Regions from separate parts of the Brevibacillus halotolerans genome, predicted to be linked through region 3. Evidence: riboswitches for the same ligand, from Rfam matches in the RefSeq annotation. Region 3 holds a riboswitch; each other region holds the start of a gene.

The links. A riboswitch is a leader RNA that binds a small molecule or an ion and turns the genes downstream of it on or off. The one in region 3 is predicted to bind S-adenosylmethionine.
Region 1: linked by a shared signal. The riboswitch ahead of O0550_RS03395 (ABC transporter permease) and the one ahead of O0550_RS17900 (Na+/H+ antiporter NhaC family protein) in region 3 are both predicted to bind S-adenosylmethionine.
Region 2: linked by a shared signal. The riboswitch ahead of O0550_RS01870 (PLP-dependent transferase) and the one ahead of O0550_RS17900 (Na+/H+ antiporter NhaC family protein) in region 3 are both predicted to bind S-adenosylmethionine.

What each region holds. Positions count from the first base shown of each region.
Region 1 is NZ_JAPTNK010000002.1:110,516-112,719, reverse strand. It holds gene O0550_RS03400 (ABC transporter permease) at 1-194, opposite strand, end outside; gene O0550_RS03395 (ABC transporter permease) at 198-1,124, opposite strand; SAM riboswitch class I at 1,311-1,412, opposite strand; gene O0550_RS03390 (MFS transporter) at 1,579-2,204, opposite strand, start outside.
Region 2 is NZ_JAPTNK010000001.1:427,780-429,983, forward strand. It holds gene rplT (50S ribosomal protein L20) at 101-460, shown strand; SAM riboswitch class I at 590-698, shown strand; gene O0550_RS01870 (PLP-dependent transferase) at 796-1,959, shown strand; gene O0550_RS01875 (aminotransferase class I/II-fold pyridoxal phosphate-dependent enzyme) at 1,956-2,204, shown strand, end outside.
Region 3 is NZ_JAPTNK010000015.1:106,638-108,841, reverse strand. It holds gene O0550_RS17900 (Na+/H+ antiporter NhaC family protein) at 1-754, opposite strand, end outside; SAM riboswitch class I at 849-954, opposite strand; gene pepT (peptidase T) at 1,255-2,204, shown strand, end outside.

The sequences.
Region 1 (2,204 bases), on a different contig from region 3:
CCGATCAGCGAAAGCATGACCACAAGGATTAATAAACTGAAACCAAGCATCGCCAGCTTGTTTTGTATGATTTTTCGCAGTATTTCTTTGCCATAGCTTAGGCTAGGACGATCTATCTGATGCTTCTCAAAAACTCGTTTATCCACAGGTCGAAAAAGATGATCTTGTTCAGAATGCAGTGAAGATTGCGCCATCTGTTAGTCCCCCTTGCTCGTTAGCTTAATTCTTGGGTCCACCAGTCGGTATGATACATCGATCAAAAACAACGACAAGATCAGGACCGTGCTATAAAAAACCGTTGTTCCCATCACAACTGGATAATCACGATTAAAGATGCCATCTACGAAATACTTGCCAATGCCTGGAATGGCAAAGATTTTTTCAACTACAAACGTGCCCGTAATCAGCGCTGCAAACAACGGACCGATAAAGGTTAACACTGGTATCAAGGCGTTACGAATGCCATGCTTTACCACGATTGCAAATGTAGGTAAGCCTTTTGCCTCTGCCGTCTTCATGTAATTCTGACTAAAAACCTCAAGCATGCTAGCCCGAACAAAGCGGGCGATAATAGCCATAGGACCGACCGCTAATGTAACAGACGGCAGGATTGAATGTTTCCATGATCCCCAGGAGGCAGCCGGCAAAAGCTTCCACTCAACCGCAACTAATTTGATTAGCAGTGGAGCCAGAATGAAGCTTGGGACAGAAATCCCTATGATCGCAATAAACATCGAAACGTAATCCAACCATTTATGATGATAAAGGGCTGCGATAATTCCTAAGGAAATACCAAGAAATAAAGCTAAACATAGCGCTTGTAGACCTAGTGTTGCCGATACAGGAAATCCAGAAGCAATCAATGTATTTACATCACGTGATTTTGATTGTATGGAAGGTCCTAAATCCAACTGGGCCAAATCCTTTAGATATAACAAATATTGTTGTGCCATTGGTTTATCCAGATTATATTTTTCCCGCATATTTTGGACGACATCAGCCGGCAGCATTTGCGAATCAGTAGCAAATGGATCACCCGGTATAAGATGCATAATGACAAAGGTTAGTGTCACAATAATCCATAATGTTATGAGCATGGTACATATTCTTTTTAACAGATACATACGTAAGTTCCCCCACTTTTCTCTAATACCTTATTTTTATATCGGAATACTTGGTTATATGCTTGCAAGGATACATTTTTTCCTCTTTGACCGCCCTTTGTGATTCATTTGTCTGTGAAAAAAAACCTATGCAAAAAAGCCCTTCTCTCTAAGAAGAAGGGCTTCATGTCTATGTATCTGCCATTCTTCTTATCTCTCAGAAATACTTCTGCTGGATTTAGCACCTTTTGAATGAATCAAGGTTGCCGGGTTTCATAGGGCCAGTCCCTCCACCGCTCTTGATAAGAAGTTGTTATAAAATTATCGGATTCAATTTATACATTATCATATCATCGTTACTTGAAATGTCAATAGAACCACCCTTGTTTTTACTTTTGTTTATTTTTGTTAGCAGTCATTTTTTTATAGAAATAGTAGAATACAAAAAAACCTCCAAAACCTGGAGGCTAAGCATCTATTTCGTTTTGTCTTTTTCTTTTTTGGTAAGTAGCTTTTCAAACAAATCTCCTAGGTCGAAACCCAGTTCCTTTTTCAATTGCTCCTGTTTTTGCTGATCTTTTGTTTCCTCTCGCATTTCTAATAACAAAGTCATCTCATCCAAAGCCTTCTGATCCAAAAGATTCTTTTCCTTGGTAGAGGAATCGGCTTCACTTTTAGTACCGGCTGATCTTGACGAATCCATTGAATTCCCGTCTGCTGAAGATTCCTTTTTAACAGTTCCCTCCTGCGAAGCTCCTTGAGAATTGCTGCCCTTTTGCGGCGTTATAGTAAAAAATGCAATTATAGCAAATAGTAACGTGACAGAAGCAATCGAATAAAACATAACTTTCGTCGAAAATCCCAATAACCACGTAAAAATCGGAGGCCCCAACGCTACTCCTATAAACCGGACACCATTATACAAAGACGTAATCATACCACGCTCTGTCTTTGTAACCGCTCCAATGATCATAGAATTGAGGCAGGGCAGAATCATGCCGGTTCCTACGCTACCAAATACAAGAATTCCTATTAAGAAGTACACGTTAGAAACAAAGCTTGCCCCAGCATAAGAAATGGTAAGTAAGAGCATCCCTGCAA
Region 2 (2,204 bases), on a different contig from region 3:
ATTCATTTCTGCTCATTTTCCGCAACGAAAAATTTTCTAGCATGAGCCCCATAAGCGTCTATAGAGAGACCGCCATGCTACAGATCAGGAGGAATTGATTATGCCAAGAGTAAAAGGTGGCATTGTGACACGTCGTCGTCATAAGAAAATCTTGAAATTAGCCAAAGGTTACTTTGGTTCTAAACACCGTCTGTTTAAATCCGCTAATGCACAAGTAATGAAGTCCCTGATGTACGCTTATCGTGACCGTCGTCAGAAAAAACGTGACTTCCGCAAATTGTGGATCACTCGTATCAATGCACAAGCTCGCATGAATGGTCTTTCTTACAGCCGTTTAATGCACGGTTTGAAACTAGCTGGTGTTGAAGTAAACCGCAAAATGTTGGCTGATCTAGCTGTTAACGATAAAGCAGCTTTCAACGACATTGCAGCAGTTGCTAAAAGCAAATTGAACGCGTAATACCGTTCTTTTAGAAAAAGGCTGTCGAATTTATTCGGCAGCCTTTTTTGATTGATGCGAAAGAAAACCACTTGACATCGTTTAAAGTGTCTGATAATTTTAGAATCAACACAAATTGAATAGCATGACTTCTTATCCAGAGAGGCGGAGGGACTGGCCCGTTGATGCCCGGCAACCACTTGTTTATTGCAAGATGGTGCTAATTCCTGCAGGACAATTTTGTTCTGAAAGATGAGAAGGTTTGCTTACGGATTTCTTTGCGTAGCCAAAGCCTTCTTTCATCGAAAGAGGGCTTTTTTGTTTGGAAATAAGGCGAGATAGAGGAGTGGAACAGGATGCATATTGACACACGTTTGGCACAAATCGGGGTAGGGAAAGACAAAACAACAGGATCGCTTAGCTTTCCGATCTATCATGCAACAGCTTACCGACATCCAGCATTGGGGGAAAGCACAGGTTTTGATTATACGCGGACGGCTAATCCGACGCGAGCGGTACTTGAGGAAGCAATCGCTAATCTAGAGGGAGGAGACGGTGGCTTTGCCTGCTCTTCCGGAATGGCAGCGATACAAACAATAGTAGGCTTATTCTCCTACGGCGACCATTTGGTTGTTTCGCTTGATCTATATGGCGGGACATATCGATTATTCGAGCAAATCATGAAACGATACGGTATAACCTGCACGTATGTTGATATGTGTCAGCCAGAGCTAGTGGAGGCTGCTATTACTAGTCAAACACGCGCTTTGTTCATCGAAACCCCTACCAATCCCCTTATGCAAATTACAGATTTGAAATGCATGATTGATATTGCCAAACGCTATCAATTGCTATCCATTGTTGACAATACATTTATGACCCCCTATTATCAGCGACCGTTGGAGTTAGGAGCAGATATCGTCTTTCATAGTGCTACGAAGTATTTAGCTGGACATAATGATGTGCTATCTGGCTTGATCGTGACGAAGGGTGCTGATCTGACCGAAAAGATCGGTTTCTTGCATAATTCTATAGGAGCAGTGCTTGGCCCGCAGGATTGCTGGTTGGTGATACGTGGATTAAAAACATTGGCATTACGCATGGAGCGTCATCAATCAAATGCTTTTGCTGTGGCTGCATTTTTGCAAACTCACCCAGCGGTGGCAGAAGTCTTTTACCCTGGATTACCTACTCATCCGGGATATGATAGTCAGACGAAACAAGCAAGTGGCTACAGTGGAATGGTTTCCTTTCGCATTAAGGAACAATCGATGGTCGCTATCTTTTTAGAGCAATTACGAGTGATTTCATTTGCAGAAAGCCTAGGCGGTGTAGAATCCTTATGCACCTATCCTGCAACACAGACACATGCCGATATACCAGTAGAAGTACGGGAGCATGTAGGAGTCTGCAACCGATTGTTGCGTCTATCAGTAGGAGTTGAACATCCAAAAGATTTGATCGCTGACCTAACCTTTGCTTTGGATAAATGTTTACAAATAGAGGAGTGTATCCGATGAACTTTGCAACCAAAATCCTTCATGGTGCGTGTGGAATAGATCGTGTAACGGGAGCTTCAAGCATCCCAATCTACCAAGCCTCTACTTTTCATCAACAAGATATTGATCAGCCTGGTACCTACGATTATGCAAGATCAGGGAACCCTACGCGGCAGGCGTTAGAAGAAACGATTGCCGCGTTAGAGGGGGGAGAACGGGGTTTTGCTTTTTCATCTGGAATGGCTGCCATTTCCAGCGTATTTCTT
Region 3 (2,204 bases):
CTCCCATTAGAACCACAAGTACATTCCAGCCAAGCAAGGCCGCAAGCAGCACTCCTGCATAAGGTAACACTTTGACCCAATTGAAGGTTCCAACTGTAATATTTGTATGACTTCCTAATGTAAGCACGATTAATAGGATGCAAGTTAAAATGGCCGCCGGTAATACAATTAAAAAGTTGGTTTTGAATTTATCTTTCATTTCTGTTCCTTGCGTGCGTACCGCGGCAATTGTCGTATCAGAAATAAATGATAAATTATCTCCGAACATAGCTCCTCCGACAACAGTAGCCATTGTGAATGCAACAGAGATATCAGTCTGTTGGCTGATTCCTACGGCAATTGGAGCTAATGCAGCAATAGTCCCCATGGATGTCCCCATTGCTAGTGAAATAAATGATCCGATTACAAATAAACCAACAACTAGAAGACCATGAGGCAAAACGGAAAGGGCTAGGTTTACGGTAGCCTCAACACTACCCATACCTTGAGCTGTTTGAGAAAACGCACCAGCTAATACAAAGATTAATAACATAATAACGATATTTGGATTACCTGCACCTTTAGCAAATCGTTCTACCTTTGTGGTAAAACTCTCTTTTCGGTTCATGACTAATGCCACCGTACTTGCGATCAAAATAGCAACAATGATAGGTAGCTGATAAAAATCTCCAGTAATAATTCCAGAGCCAATAAATAGTGCTAAAAATATACCAAGAGGCAATAAAGCCAACGCACTTCCTTTTGTCTGATTCATCAATAACACCCTCTCTATTTCTACCTTTTTCTGAGAAAAAATGAAGAAGACCTCTTCTCGTGAGAAGAGGTCTTATATGGGATAAGAATCACTCTTCTCATCTTTCAAGCACATGCTTGCTGGATTTGGCACAGCACTCTAAATACGAGTCCGCTGCCGAGGCATCAAAGGGCCAGTCCCTCCGCCTCTCTTGATAAGAAGGTTTCATATTTTATTCTCGGATGCTTAAGCTTTTTCTACTTTACTCTTTTCTGAGAAAAATGTCAAATATTTTTTAGTGAAACTTAAATTATGCCGAGGATACTACAGCCTAGCTCCATTTTTTATCATCAATAGATTCTTAAGAAAGACTACTCCGCATATAGGAATGCTTGTACTTGTAGGTAAGCCGGTAATCCCCGATTCTAGTTGATAGGTTAGCAATAGGAGTAGCAAATGGAAATATCGCCCATCAAACGGTATAATAAAAAAAGATGTAATGAAAAAGGGAGTGAATTTGAGTGAAGCAGGATATCATAGAGCGTTTTACAAGATATGTACAGATTGATACACAATCCAATGCCCAGAGTCAGACAGTTCCGTCTACACCAGGTCAGCTAGAGCTGGGTAAATTGCTAGTTGAAGAACTAAAGGCGATGGGACTTTCAGAGGTTACGATGGATGTAAATGGATATGTCATGGCGACACTCCCTGCAAATACGGATAAGCAGGTTCCCGTAATCGGCTTTTTATCCCATCTAGATACTGCCACGGATTTTACAGGCAAAAATGTTAATCCGCAGGTTCACGAAAATTTTGACGGTAAAGCCATTACGCTAAATAAGGAACGGGGCATTGTTTTATCACCGGAATTATTTCCAGAGCTACCGTCCTACAAGGGTCACACATTGATTACGACCGATGGGACAACCTTGCTTGGAGCAGATGATAAAGCGGGTATCACTGAAATTATGACCGCCATGGATTATTTGCTAAAGCATCCGGAAATTAAACATGGGAAAATTAGGGTGGCGTTCACTCCTGACGAAGAAATCAGTAGAGGGCCGGCTCATTTTGATGTGGCAGCTTTTGGTGCGAAATTTGCGTACACAATGGACGGAGGGCCACTAGGTGGCTTGGAGTATGAAAGCTTTAACGCCGCAGAACTCAAGCTTACTTTTAGGGGGGTTAGCACGCATCCTGGAACAGCCAAAAATAAAATGCTAAACGCTAGTAAGCTAGCAATGGAATTCCATGCACAACTTCCTGAAGAAGAGGCGCCAGAGTACACAGAGGGCTATGAGGGCTTTTACCATCTTAGCTCAATAAACGGTGATGTCGAACAAAGTAAATCTCAATACATTATTAGAGATTTTGATAAAGATCATTTTCATGCCAAAAAAGAGAAAGTAACAAGCATCGTGAAAAAGATGCAAGAGAAATACGGCGAAGAAAATATCAGCTTTGAACT